DNA from 2 places in the Bacillus paramobilis genome. Region 2 is predicted to be linked to the other one. Evidence: riboswitches for the same ligand, from Rfam matches in the RefSeq annotation. Region 2 holds a riboswitch; the other holds the start of a gene.
What was found. A riboswitch is a leader RNA that binds a small molecule or an ion and turns the genes downstream of it on or off. The one in region 2 is predicted to bind FMN.
Positions count from the first base shown of each region.

Region 1: it holds a riboswitch for FMN, as region 2 does, so the genes downstream of both, ribD (bifunctional diaminohydroxyphosphoribosylaminopyrimidine deaminase/5-amino-6-(5-phosphoribosylamino)uracil reductase RibD) here and AABL52_RS19465 (ECF transporter S component) in region 2, are expected to answer to the same signal.

Region 1 is NZ_CP151108.1:1,310,093-1,317,709, reverse strand. Features, by position in the region: gene AABL52_RS06930 (alpha/beta fold hydrolase) at 108-1,106, shown strand; gene AABL52_RS06925 (Na+/H+ antiporter family protein) at 1,237-2,556, shown strand; gene AABL52_RS06920 (LacI family DNA-binding transcriptional regulator) at 2,580-3,443, opposite strand; gene AABL52_RS06915 (GNAT family N-acetyltransferase) at 3,546-4,025, opposite strand; gene AABL52_RS06910 (alpha/beta hydrolase) at 4,107-5,030, shown strand; gene AABL52_RS06905 (DUF2552 family protein) at 5,041-5,286, opposite strand; gene AABL52_RS06900 (CDGSH iron-sulfur domain-containing protein) at 5,574-5,780, shown strand; FMN riboswitch at 5,970-6,113, shown strand; gene ribD (bifunctional diaminohydroxyphosphoribosylaminopyrimidine deaminase/5-amino-6-(5-phosphoribosylamino)uracil reductase RibD) at 6,423-7,535, shown strand; gene ribE (riboflavin synthase subunit alpha) at 7,517-7,617, shown strand, end outside.
Region 2 is NZ_CP151108.1:3,811,618-3,819,234, forward strand. Features, by position in the region: gene AABL52_RS19450 (RecQ family ATP-dependent DNA helicase) at 1-684, opposite strand, end outside; gene AABL52_RS19455 (helix-turn-helix domain-containing protein) at 674-1,735, opposite strand; gene AABL52_RS19460 (ferredoxin) at 2,020-2,268, shown strand; gene AABL52_RS19465 (ECF transporter S component) at 2,390-2,968, opposite strand; FMN riboswitch at 3,131-3,270, opposite strand; gene AABL52_RS19470 (hypothetical protein) at 3,516-4,202, shown strand; gene AABL52_RS19475 (peptidoglycan DD-metalloendopeptidase family protein) at 4,232-4,846, opposite strand; gene AABL52_RS19480 (cob(I)yrinic acid a,c-diamide adenosyltransferase) at 4,931-5,512, opposite strand; gene resE (sensor histidine kinase ResE) at 5,649-7,424, opposite strand; gene resD (DNA-binding response regulator ResD) at 7,424-7,617, opposite strand, start outside.

The sequences.
Region 1 (7,617 bases), 2.5 Mb from region 2:
CGTGTTGAAATGACACTAGTATGGTATGTTACAATGATTTTCTAACAGTATATGCAAAACAAATAGCCTGTGCGATTCATACGATTTCAGAAAAGGAGGTTTTCAATATGCTTTTTCGTAGCCATACCCCGCAGTTTTATAATGAAAATAAACAACTCATTCCTAATAGTATTGCTACGATGGAAAGCGTTATGATTCATAATCGAAAACAAACTCTCCTTATTCGCGGGCAAAACATAGAGCAACCTATTTTATTATGCTGTCATGGTGGACCGGGCATGGCACAAATCGGATTTATTCGTCATTTTCAAAAAGAATTGGAGAAACACTTCATCGTTATTAATTGGGATCAGCGCGGGGCAGGTAAATCTTTTTCAATGAAAGATTTCGGAGCAAATTTTACAATCGAACAATTCGTTTCCGATGCAAAAGAAGTGATTCAATATGTACTTAAAAAGTTCAATAAACAGAAACTATTTCTCGCTGGTCATTCTTGGGGAAGTATTATTGGGCTTAACATAGCACATCAATATCCACAGTATATCGAGGCTTACATCGGTATTGGACAGATTGTACATATGAAACAAAACGAAGAATTGCTATATCAGCATTTAATTCGTTCTGCAAAAAAACATGATCATAAAAAAGCATTAGCGTCCCTTTTAAAATTAGGCAAACCACCATTTTTAGATACGAGACGCCTTATTATTCAAAGAAAATGGCTTGGCACATTCGGAGGAGCAATCCAAAACGGCTCTTCCTTTTCTTTCATACGAAAAGGCTTCTTTTCTCCTGAATATACACTATTAGATTGGTTCAAGTTTCTCGCAGGAAATTTAAAATCTGGTGTTTTATGGGAAGAAATGCTGACAATCGATTTCTTTTCTTCTATTTCAAGTTTATCTATTCCGGTTTATTTTTGTTCTGGCCGCTATGATTATCAAACTCCTTATGCACTCGTTCAGGAATATTGCGATGTGATAGCAGCACCCATAAAAAAAATGATTTGGTTCCCAAATTCAGCTCATTCTCCTGACTTAGAAGAACCAGAATTATTCGCTAATTCTTTACAAGCAATTAAACAAGAGCTAGCTTTTCAGCATTAGTAACAAAGGCTCTTTTACATTTCATAGAAAACAATTTATAATAATATGTCGCAACTATGTATAAATATAGCAAAGTGCTTCATATTTACTTGCTTGAGCACAATAAAAATTTAGGGAGATTACATTTATTATGAATGCTGTACTCGTCGCAGTAGCAGTTATGCTATTGCTTAGTTTGTTACGTGTCCAGGTCATTGTCGCCATCATTGTTGGAGCTTTAACAGGCGGAATTATCGGCGGACTCGGTATTTCAGAAACGATTAACACTTTTACAACTGGCCTTGGAAACAGTGCTCCAATCGCTTTAAGTTATGCAATGCTTGGCGGTTTCGCTATTTCCCTTTCTAAAACAGGACTTCCAGATGCCATGATTCAAACTGCATTAAAATGGATTGGCAATGAACAAGACACGAAAAAACAAGTTTATTCTAAAATACTTATTTTATTCATCATTTTAACGATGGCTTGCTTCTCACAAAATGTGATTCCTGTTCATATCGCTTTCATCCCCATCTTAATTCCAGCACTATTAAAAGTACTAAATGAGCTGAAAGTGGATCGCAGACTTGTTACATGTATTATTACATTCGGATTGATTACTCCTTATATGTGGATTCCAGCGGGGTTCGGAAAAATTTATCATGACGTATTACAAACAAATGCTGCGCAAAGCGGTCTTACATTTGATGTCGCACTTATTCCAAAAGCCATGACTATTCCAGCAATCGGTATGATTATTGGATTATGTGTAGCCGTATTTATTACGTACCGGAAACCTCGTACGTATGAAACAGAACAAGTTCATACTACGGCAAATGAAATCGTTCCCTACACAAAACGTAGCATTACTTTCGGATTATTATCTATCATAGCTACATTAATTGTTCAATTAGCAACGGAATCAATGATTTTCGGTGCGTTAGCAGGGATTATCGTCTTATCAGTAAGTGGTAGTCTACCTCTTAAAGAAGCAGATGCGATATTAACAAGCGGAATGCGCATGATGTCCTTTATCGGTTTTGTTATGATCGCTGCCGCTGGATTTGGCGCTGTTCTTCGAAAAACAGGACATGTTGAATCTCTTGTGCAAACGAGTGCACATATAATTGGAAATAACAAGCCACTCGCTGCATTTCTTATGCTTGTGATTGGACTTCTCGTTACGATGGGAATTGGTTCATCCTTTTCAACCATCCCTATCTTAACAACAATTTTTGTACCTCTTTGCATGCAGCTTGGATTTAGTCCAATGGCCACAATTGCAATTATCGGTACAGCCGGAGCGCTAGGAGATGCCGGATCACCAGCATCAGATAGTACACTTGGACCAACATCCGGTTTAAATGCTGATGGTCAACACCATCATATATGGGATACATGTGTACCAACGTTTCTACACTATAATATACCGTTACTTATATTCGGCTTTATTGCCGCAATTACATTATAAAAGGTGCGTTTTATACGCACCTTTTACCTTTTTATTTTTCCTTTTAATTGTTGCAAAGCTATTTTCCCATTTTCTTCGTCATAACTTTCAATTTTGATGAGTGGCGGGCCTATCCATTCACTGTCTACGCTCCCGTTCAGTCCAGTAATTTTCAATTTATCCTGTATACAGATATTTAAATTTTTCGCTGCTCGCATTAACTCAAAAGTAACCTTATCACTTGAAGTTACAATTCCATCAATATACGGATAGGTTTGCAATAATGTAATAAACTGTTTATTCGTATACCCTTGTACACATTCTTCTCGATAAGAGATTCCTTCCTCCCAAACAGCGTCTAAAAATCCCGATATGTGCTCTTCCATTGCTTCACTATCTTCTCCCTCACCGAAATAAGCAAGAAAGTGACAACCCTTCTCTTTTAATAAAGAAACCGCTCTTTGTCCACTTTCATAATAATTTGCATGTGATTTTTTTTCCTCGATCACAACAAACGGAAGTGGAATTTCTCCTATACTTTTAAAAACTGATTTTGTCAAAATAACACCTGCAACGTTATTTTCCTTCAACATATGTATGTATCTATCTTTATTCTCTATATTACAAACAATGATTTGATATCCTTCTTTATATGCTATTTCCTCAATACAATGTAGCAAAGTGATGTTTGATGGGTTATATAAATTATCTACAAGTAATGCAATTATCGTTGAATTCTCTTTAAACAATGGCTTTGCTGTACTATTTGGCCTATAACGTAATTCCTCAATTGCTTCCTTTACTTGTTTTACTGTGTCCTCATGAACGTATCCTTTTTCATTAATAACTCGTGAAACGGTTGCGACTGAAACACCTGCCAATTTTGCAACATCACGTATAGTTGCCACATCGTCACCCCTTAATATGGTAATAGATTACAATTTTACGGTAACCTAAATTACAATATTCGTCAAGGTTAATAACTTATATTTCTGAAAATTGTTACATCATTACACTAAACGATACTCTAACTGAATTTCATGTAAAATTGGGATACTATCATACCCAATACTTGGAATTTCTTTCTTTATTTTTCGTGCCTCTTCCACTGCATTCACATATAAATTCGTCATCACAAAATTACGTTTTTGGTAAAAACGTAACGCATTCATATTATCATTTGTTGTTATGAGCCACACCCGCCCACACCGCTCTTCTTCCGCAACTTGTAATACACACTCCACAAGTTTTGTTCCTATTCCTTTTCTTTCTTCAAAGCTATCTAACGATACAATTTCACACATATTTCCGGTCACTTCATACGTTATAATTCCGATTATTCTGTCATCAAAGAACGCAACAAATCCTGGCAACTCTTCTAACTGATGCCCCTTCCCACGTGAAACCATCAACGAACTCCCCCAGTTCTCACACATGAACATTCGGATTGTTTCTTTCATCACTGGCGTAATTTTTTGTATATACACCATTTCCTATTTCTCCCCCTTTCTATCATTGTGATACAATATAAGTGTATCACATGTAACGGTATTTGGAGGATGAGGTAAAGTATGAAACGTTTTTTTGCAACATTGTTTACTATACTAGGTGCGATAACTGCCCTTGGGATTTTCTTTACAAATAAAGTGATGTACTTAAAGAAAAAAACAGAGGAAGAAGTACTCGAAAGAGAAACGAAAAAACATTTTCGTATAGAGGATTTTGATGCTCTTCATAAAGAAGAAATTCATATCCCTTCGCAATTTGGATATGATCTTCACGGATATTACATTCCTGCTGGTCATTCCAATAAGTTTATGATTTTTTGTCACGGCGTAACTGTAAATAAAATGAACTCTGTAAAATATGCAAGGTTATTTTTAGACAGAGGGTATAATGTCGTTATTTATGATCATCGTCGTCATGGTAAAACTGGCGGAAAAACAACAAGCTATGGATACTATGAAAAACATGATTTAAAATCAGTAGTTGACTGGCTAAAAAGTCGTTTTGGAACAAATATAACACTCGGTATTCATGGTGAATCTATGGGAGCTGCAACACTTCTTCAATACGCAGGACTTGTAGAAGATGGTGCTGATTTCTATATTGCAGATTGTCCTTTTTCTGATTTCTACGGGCAATTACAACACCGTTTAAAGGTTGAATTCCATTTACCTAAATGGCCTTTATTACCTCTAGCAAATGCTTTTTTAAAAGTGCGTGACGGTTATACGATTCGCGAAGTTTCACCAATCGATTGTATAAAAAACATTAACAATCCCGTCCTCTTTATTCATAGTAAAGATGATGATTATATTTTGGCTGATATGACGAAAGCACTATATGAAGCAAAAGAAAACAATAAACAACTTTATATTGCAGAACACGGTGCACACGCTTGCTCTTATAACGAAAATAAAGAAGAATATGAAGCAGCCGTTGATCAATTTTTAAACTCATATGTAAAAGAAACAAAAAACAGGCTTGCATAAGCCTGTTTTTTTATTGCGCTAAAACGTCTGTAACTTGTTCCATGTTTTCAGAAATCCATTGCATTGCATCATCTAACGTTGGAAATTCTGTCGTTTGAAATGTTACTTCATCTTGAAGTAACCAAACATCCTTTGACTCTTGTCCTACACCTGCAATGGACCAGTGTAACAAACTATATGGATGATTATCATTCAAAAATGATGCCCACGTGCGCTCATTTGCAATATTTCGTAATGTACGTAATTGTTTATCCATCTTTCGTCACCTTACTCTAGTCAGTTATAAAAAACATTATAACACTCTCTTCTCTCCCAAAGAAAGTGCTCTTTTTACCCCGCATTAACGGGCAGTAAAACTCCCACCTCAAAACTCAGCTAAAACAAAGAAGTTAGGTGGGAGATTAACTGCCCCTAAAAGCCCGATTGGTTCAACTAATAATTAGTGGGGGATACCTCCCCCACTAATTAAAGTTTCACTTTATATTGTCAAGTACTTCTCTTAATTATATGATGAAATTAAGCGTTTGGGAAGGAGGGATAGCGTTGGCTAAAGTACAAATTAAAGTAAATGATAATGGCTCTTTTCGCGTTACAGGGGACGTGGAATTAGTCGATTCACAAGGGAATGTATTCCCAGCAAAGCCGGCATTTTCTTTATGCCGTTGTGGTTTATCAAAAAATATGCCTTATTGCGATGCTTCGCATAAAGGTAAATTCGAATCTGTTGTTAGAGCACCAGAGGCAGAATAATTCCACATGTGACATGCACATTTTTTTGTGCATGTTTTTCTTTTTTACACCTCCGTTATATCCCTTCTCCTTACAACATTTCTCACACTTTTGTCACCATGCCAAGCTACATGTATTTTCACACAATTCTTCACATTCGAATATTTTTTACTAGCCTTTTATCTTTTTTGTGCTATAATTTGAGCAAACAACATCCTTCGGGGTCGGGTGAAATTCCCAACCGGCGGTGATGAAGTGCAAACTTCTAAGTCCGTGACCCGTTTTCAACTCGAAAACGGTGGATCTAGTGAAACTCTAGGGCCGACAGTATAGTCTGGATGGGAGAAGGATATGTTTTCTAGTAATTTTATATAGCGAATACACTTTTATTTCAGTATGCATATTTTTAAAGTTTCATTTTGAATCTTTATATATGTTTTATTTTGTATACTTATGTTTCTATACTGGAATAAAAAGATACGACTAGCGTTTGAAAAATTCGATATTTTGCTAGGTTTTTTCCTTATGCAAAAATATCAATCATCGTTAGGTTTCTTTCCTATACTTTCGTATTCGAACTATATTTCTAGAAATCACGTCTCCCAAACCCCAAGGATATAAAATCCTTGGGGTTTTTTGATTTTTTCAGGAGAGGTGAAGAGAATGACAGATCAAGAATATATGAGGATTGCCCTGCAGTTAGCAGAAGGAACATCCGGACAAACAAGTCCAAATCCTATGGTTGGTGCTGTTGTTGTAAAAGATGGAAACATCGTCGGTATGGGAGCTCATTTACGTGCTGGTGAAGAACACGCAGAAGTTCATGCTCTTCATATGGCTGGTGAGAAAGCAAAAGGAGCTACCGTTTATGTAACACTTGAACCGTGTAGCCATTTTGGAAAAACACCACCTTGCTGTGAATTACTCATCGAAAAGGAAGTTAAGCGAGTTGTAATTGCTACTCTTGATTGCAACCCTCTCGTTTCTGGTAATGGAAAAAAGAGATTAGAAGAAGCTGGCATCGACGTAACTACCGGTGTTCTTGAAGCAGAAGCCACCTTATTAAATCGTTTCTTTTTTCACTACATGAAAACGAAACGTCCATTTGTAACCATAAAAACAGCGATGAGCTTAGATGGGAAAACAGCAACTGTCACTGGTGAAAGTAAGTGGATTACAGGTGAAGAAGCACGAGCTGATGTTCACCAATATCGCCATACACATGATGCGATTCTCGTTGGAGTAAATACAGTTATAGCTGATAATCCGCATTTAACGACAAGAATTCCTAACGGGGGTAAACATCCTATACGTGTTATTTTAGATACCCATTTACGAACACCACCATCTTCTCATGTCATCAAAGATGGTTTAGTACCGACATGGATTTTTGTCGGTAAGGATGTAAATAAAGAGAAAATAGCTTCTTATGAATCTGAAAATGTAACTATATTCCAAATGAAAACGAAGCAAATTGAAATTGAGGACCTCCTTTTCTTTCTTGGAGAGAAGCAAATTCTTTCTTTATTCGTTGAAGGAGGCCAATCGATTCATGCAAGCTTCTTACAAACAAAGCATTTCAATGAAATTATAACTTATATAAGCCCGATATTAATTGGCGGGAAAGATGCCCCTACTTTATTTGGCGGAAATGGTTTCGCAGCATTACAAGATGCACTTTCCTTGGAGATTCAAGCGATGAAACAAATTGGCGATGATATAAAAATCGTTGCGAATGCCCGAAGCGAGGTGACGGAATGTTTACAGGAATTGTAGAAGAGTTAGGAACGATTACAAACATGCAACAAAGCGGAGAAGCGATGAAGTTAACGATCCATGCAAATAAAATTTTATCAGA
Region 2 (7,617 bases):
CCCTTGTAAATACATCACCTGGTCCAAAAGCGCTTCTTTCTTCTCTTCTATCGTATCCACAAATTGTACTTCCATTGCAATATTTGGACGATCAATAGAGTATACATGTTGCGTCACATTCTTCAAATCTAAACTCTCTGCTATATCTCGGAGTACATCTTTCGTCGCTGTTGCTGTTAATGCTAGCACCGTAGGAGACCCAATATTCCCAATGACTACATTTAGTTTTTTATAGTCTGGCCTAAAATCATAACCCCATTGTGAAATACAATGAGCCTCATCCACAACAAATAATGAAATATGAACTTTCTTCAATTCTCTTATTAACACTTCCGACTGCAACATCTCTGGTGAAACAAAAATAAATTTATATGAAGCTAATTTTTTCATCGCTTCTCTTTTTTCATGCAATGTCCGAAAACTATTAAATGCAATCACTCGGTTTTTCACAACATATTTTAATTGTGTAACTTGATCTTCCATCAAAGATAATAATGGTGATACAACAAGTACTGTTCCTTCTTGCATTAGCCCTGGAAGTTGATAGCACATAGACTTTCCTCTTCCAGTCGGGAGCATTGCTATAACATCTTTTCCTTCTAATAAATCTGTAATTACCCCTTTTTGCCCTGGACGAAATTCAGAATATCCAAACCATCTATATAAATATTCCTCAAGCTTCATTTATAACCTCCATCCGCGCCAATACAAGACGGACCTCAAAATAAGAAATCCCCTCTCCAACCGCTTGTTTCAACTCACGCAACTTACGTGTTTGTAATGCCACAATTACTTTTGTTACTTTATCTATTTTATCTTTTTCCATAAACATCTCGATTGAAAACTCTTTTTCTCGTAAAGCAATTTCAACAAAATGATCTTCTATCGTTGCAACCTTTAAATTTCTAATTGTCGCTATTTCTTCTAAAGAACGTCCTTGTCTCCAAAAATTATATGTTTTTTTCGTTGATAAACTAAATAATTCAGCTCTCTCATTTGGGTAAGATATAATTTCCGCTAACAGTGGAAATTCATTTTCTTTATCGCGAACTTCTTGTATAAAGAAGTGAATTGTACCCCAAAATAAAAAATACACCCGAAATATATCTTGTTTCGTAATTTCCGCTAATTGCTGCAATGTACAACCGATACGTTCATATCCTGTTAATCGATATGTTACAATTGTCGCTTCTACCACATCACCTTTTCCTAAAAGATTATGTATTTCTTTCCATAATCTTTTAGCCAATTCACTTCTCCTATACGGTATACCTGTTAAAAAGCGTTTCACCCACACCGTTATTTCTGTATCTTGTTGAATGGGAATAAACTTCGTATTATTCTGTTGTAAATTAGATATAGTTTGAATGATTAATGATACTCTTTTCCAAAATGTTTCACCTAATTCGCCATAGTGCAAACCATGTAAATGCGCGGGAAAAGCATACACTTCCTCCCATGTTTGCAACTGCATTTTACCTTTAGATGTTAACAAATATGTATTTTCACGTATTTCTTGAATCAAATCTGCTTGCAACAACTTTGCAACTTCACGATCATAGTCTGTTCTATTTAACGATTTATATATTCCAAACAAAAAAGAAATTCGGAACATATTTCCATCTTGTAACGTTTGTGAAGATCGTTTTCCTTTTAATAAATAATAAATAGAAGAAACGGTCCTTTCACCATTCAATTGTTTTAAACAATACAATACTGTATATTGTAGTTGCATTACCGCTTCCACCTTTCAATCTAACTTAGTTACTTTTTAGTATGATCGCATTATTAAACTTATCATATCGGCACTATGTACTTGTATATAGTATATTGTACCAAACGAAATAACATTTACGTATTTTGAAAATCTTGTGACATAATGCAAAAATTAGTTGACACTCTAATTGATAAGGATTATCATTATAATTTTATGTTGAAAAGTTTTAAAAACCGTTTTACAATAAGGTTATAATTTTTATGGCGAGCTTTTCACATACATATTATCAGGAGGGAAAAAAGATGGCAAAATATACAATCGTTGATAAAGATACTTGTATCGCATGTGGTGCTTGCGGCGCTGCTGCACCAGACATTTATGATTATGATGATGAAGGTATTGCATTTGTAACGTTAGACGATAACCAAGGTATCGTTGAAATTCCAGATGTATTAATTGAAGATATGATGGATGCATTCGAAGGTTGTCCAACTGACTCAATTAAAGTTGCTGACGAATCATTCGACGGCGACTCTTTAAAATTCGAATAGTCTTTTATTAACTTCAAAAAATATCCCTCATTAATATGAGGGATATTTTTTGTTTTCTATTTTCATTCTACTTAATAAAAAACCATTAGTAGTTCCATACTACTAATGGTTTTTTTATATTTTATGCATTTTTCATTTTTGCAAACACCCATACTTTCAGGCGTGAGAATAACGCTACAAATACAATTGTCACAACAATTCCTTTAATCAAATTAAATGGTAAGATTGCCGTTACAACCGTTGTTCTTATAGCCTCACTAGACATAGCTGGTGAATTTAAAAACCAAGTGTAAGCTGGGAATATAATGATGTAATTTAATACACTCATGATGAGCGCCATTGTAATTGTCCCTAGCATTAATCCTGTCGTTAAACTCTTAACAGTACGATACTTTCTAAATAAGAAAGCTGCCGGTCCAATAAATAAACATCCTGCAATAAAGTTAGCAATTTCGCCAACTGGTACTCCCGTTAAACTCCCTTGAATCCCGTAATGTAAAATATTCTTTATCGCCTCTACAATTATCCCTGCAACTGGCCCAAAAATAATCGCAGCAATTAAAGCTGGTACATCACTAAAATCAATTTTTAAAAATGGCGGAAGCCCTGGAAACGGGAAATCCAACATCATCAGTAAATATGCAATACTACTTAGCATCGCTACACTCACCATCTGCACTACACTGTTTTTTTGTTTCATCTTTCTCTCTCCTTTTCCATCGATCATCTCATGGAAAGTGGAAAGGTTCTGCTATGCCTATTTTTTCATAGAACGAAAAAACCCTTTGTGTTTTACACAAAGGGAGAATTTAAGGCACATCAAACAGACGTTCAAATCCATATCTTTTTTGAACGCTTGAACCTCCATCTTCTCCCATCCAGACTATACTGTCGGCTTTGGAATCACACCAAATCCTGCCTTAACGGCTCGCGGGCTTAGAACAAAATCACATATAGTTCATCACCGCCGGTCGGGATTTTCACCCTGCCCCGAAGATAGACCGATATTCTATTTTCCACTTCATTATACAACAACATGATCATGTTGTGAACAAAAAAAGTGTAACTTATTAAAAATAAGTTATTAATTTTATATAACCGAAACCAATCACTATATTTTACAATACACCCCATATTTTTTAGTATTAGGCATTTCTCCTATGAATCCACTAGTCATATATAGTTAAAAGTGATAAGATGTTGAATTGTTAAGATAAGAACATTTTCTGGATTATGGAGGAAATGTCATGAAAAAAGAAAAGAGACACTCTATTCGAGAAGTAATGAAAAAAAACTTAAGAAAAGAATACTTTTACTTAAAAAAAGAATTACTTTTCTACTGTCCAATTGATTTAGGCACATTCTCAAGTGAGACATACTATGCTGCTTTCGACGAAGATGGCATCAGTATTTATCAGTATGATAAAAAAACAGAGAGTAAATTAAAACTGTGTGAGCGTCACCAGTGGAAGAGTTGGAATAAAGTGAAGGTGGATCATTATTTGACAACTTCTCAATTTATTTTTCAAGGTGAGCGAAACTGGATATTATCCCTTTTCCAAAAAGGAAAAGAAGCTCAAAAAATAATTGAAAAGCACACATCTTTACAAACTGAAGTTGTTTCCCGCTCTTTCTTAAAAAAACTTCCAGGGTTCCGTTCTAATGCACCGTTGAATAAATACATCGGCAGCATTTGCTACACTGCACTTATTGCATTTTTATTAAAATGGATGATTCCATTTCAAGCACCACAAATTGCCCTGTACTCCATTTCAATCGGTTGTATGCTTCTTGGTTTACTTTGTTTGACAATCGGTTTAATTGAACCGACTATTGTACTATTTCGAACGAACGAAAAAACAAGAACGAAAGTATTTTACTTATATAGCTACTTAGCTATTTCTGGATTTATATGTGTCTTTATTTTTTGGTAAAAAAAGAGCTAGTTTAACTAGCTCTTTTTTTACTTTACGTATAATTGTTGATTTGGATAAATCCGATCTTGCTGCAGTCCATTTTTTTCTTTAACTTCCTTAACTGACATACTAAATTTCCGTGCAATACTAACTAAAGTGTCCCCTTTTTGGACGACATATAAGGATGAGGAAACAACTTCATTTCTCTGTTCATTTAGAACAAGCAATGGATTCATCGCATTCTTTTTCGCCATCGTCCATCTTCCTTGATGAACTTCTAAATGTAAGTGTGCACCTCTCGATTCTCCTGTATTTCCTACTTCTCCAATTATTCCTCCTTTTGAAATATAATCCCCTTGAACTACATATCTCTTATTTAAATGTGCATACACGGCCTCATATTCTCCATGTTTAATAAATACAACGTTTCCATAACTACTTGAATAATAAGACTTTGTTACCTTACCTTCTTGAATAGCTGCCACAGGCGCGCCAATCGGTGCCGCTATATCTATACCGTAGTGTTTTCCATGCCTTGTCCCAAAATAATCACTTATCTGCCCTTCAACAGGCCATGTCCATTGGTTTCCCTCTGCGTACACATGTAATTGAGATAAAAACAGTACTGTCAATAACATGACGCCACATTTTAACACTTTCATATACATCCTCCGTTTTCTAATTAACACCATACCTTCTCTATTTTGGTATATTACAGAAAAAAGTATACAAAAAAAGAAAGTGAATCACTCCACTTCCTTCTCTTTTTTATCACGAAAAACGATTGCACTGCGATTATACTCCACGTCTTTTACTTGTAATCGAGCATTTATTACTCTAGCTACCGCAAACAAATAATCCGATAGTCTATTTACATACTTTAGAACAACTTCATTTGTTTCCCCTTCTTTTTGCAAGGACACTACACATCGTTCTGCTCGCCTTACAACTGTACGTGCAATATGAATAGCAGCTGCCGCTTCGCTTCCACCTGGTAAAATAAAACGCTCTAACGGCGGTGCTTCTTCTATATACGAATCAATCCTTCTTTCTAAGCTTTCAACCATTTCAAGCGTTACTTTATAAGGAGCTTTCCCCTCTACTATCGCCAAGTCTCCCCCGCAATCAAATAGTTCATGTTGAATATTTTCAAGTTCATTGTAAATATCTCCAAAAGACCCGCCTTGTAGCTTCGTCATTGCATATCCAATATGAGAATTCGACTCATCTATCGTGCCATATGCTTCAACTCTAATATTATCTTTATCCACTCTGCCGCCTATTACACTTGTTGTACCTTTATCTCCTGTTTTCGTGTATAATTTCATCGCTTCACGACACCCCTCTTATTATTCTTCATTCGACTAAGATAGAAAAAAGTTCTACTATTATTTATTTAATTGATTTTACAAAAAAATAAAAAACAGTAGAACTTTATTCATTATCAACTTTAAAAACACATATCTAAATTATACGATTCGGTAAATATACAGAGAATGTAGTTCCCTCTCCAACAACACTTGAAACAGCAATTTTACCATCATGGCCTTGCACAATATTTTTTGCAATCGCAAGCCCGAGCCCTGTTCCACCTTTTTTCCCACGTGTTCTTGCTTTATCAGCTTTATAGAAACGATCAAATAAAAATGGAATATCTTCTTCTGGAATGCCAGCGCCCGAATCTTGTACTTCAAAAGTAAGACCATTATTTTTCGTATCAATTACAAGCGTTACATGTCCGCCTGCATTCGTATGACGAATTGCGTTATCAATTAAATTCGTCAATACTTGTTCCATACGATCTGCATCAAACGGGTATTGCTCAATTGGATTTTGGAAATCAACCGTTAATGCGACTTCTTTATCCTTTGCAATTCCTTGGAATTTACGACCTATTTTTTCAACGAAAGGATGAATATCAACTTCACCTATATGTAACTCTACATTACCACTTTCCATACGCGCTAAATCTAATAATTCATTTACAAGTTTACCTAAACGAACGGATTCATCATAAATGATTTGAACAAACTCATTAATTTCTTCTTTCGTTTGCACAATATCATCTAAAATTGCTTCACTATATCCTTGAAGCATTACCATCGGTGTACGGAGTTCATGTGATACGTTCGCAATAAAGTCTTGACGCATTTTCTCAAGACGACGTTCTTCCGTCATATCACGCAATACAGCTACCGCCCCGCGAATTTTCGTTTGGTTGTAAAGCGGCGTCATAAGAACTACATAGTTCCCTTTTTGTAAGTTAATTTCAACCACTTGTTGTTGTTCACTTTCTACAACGAGATGGAATAGTTCAACAAGTTCAGAAGGTAGCTTTTTACTTAGCTCTATTTCTTTTTCTTCTTGCCAAACTTGTAAGAAATGTTCAGCCGGCGGATTGATTACAACGACTTCACCTTCTTGATTTAACGTAATAACCCCATCTGCCATACTACTTAAAATACTAGCTAACTGTTCTTTTTCTTGCTGCAGAGCATTCATATTAAACTTCAACTGTTTTCCCATTTGATTTAAGGCCGTTGCAAGCTCACCAATCTCGTCCTGAGACACCATAGGAGCTTTCGCATCAAACTTCCCACGCGCCACCTCAAAAGCAACCTCACGCATTTTACGGAGTGGTGCTGTAATTCGAGTAGATAAGAAGAATGCAAAGAACGTTGTTAAAACAATCGCAATCCCTGCTGATAAGAAAATAAAATCAGTCGTTCTCTCCATACCTTGTTTTGGAACTTGTAAAGATTCATATACAAACACAGCACTTTGATTTTTGGACTGCACTGGTTTCCCAACAATCATAATATCATCTTCAGTGTTTATATTTTTCCTACTATTAGAAGCTTTTCTAATGTTATTCTTAATTTCCTTTTTATCTGTAAAAACAGCTGCTAACTCTTTATCATTTTTTAAATCATCTATTGTAAGAGTGACTAATCCTTCTTGCTTAGGAGAAGAAGAAATTTCCTTACCATCTTCTACAATAATAATTCTTGAGAGTTTATCAGAGAATTTGTAAGCAACATTCTCAATCGTTTTTACATCGGCACCCTCTTCAATTAATTGCGTAACACTTGTTGCAACTTTTTGAAGCTTATCTTGACTCATATCAACATAATACGTTCTAAAGTACTGCGAAAGTAAAATCGCAACAAATCCAAGCACAAACGAAACGAGAAGTAATATGGTCATCCATAATTTCCCTACTACACTTCTCCAAAGCATCAGTCGTTCACAACCTCAAACTTGTAACCTACGCCCCAAACGGTAACAATCATTTTCGCAGCATCTGGTGATTTTTTGCTTAACTTCTCACGTAAACGCTTTACATGCGTATCAACTGTACGTAAATCTCCGAAGAATTCATATTGCCATACTTCTTTTAACAATTGCTCACGATCAAATACCTTATCAGGCG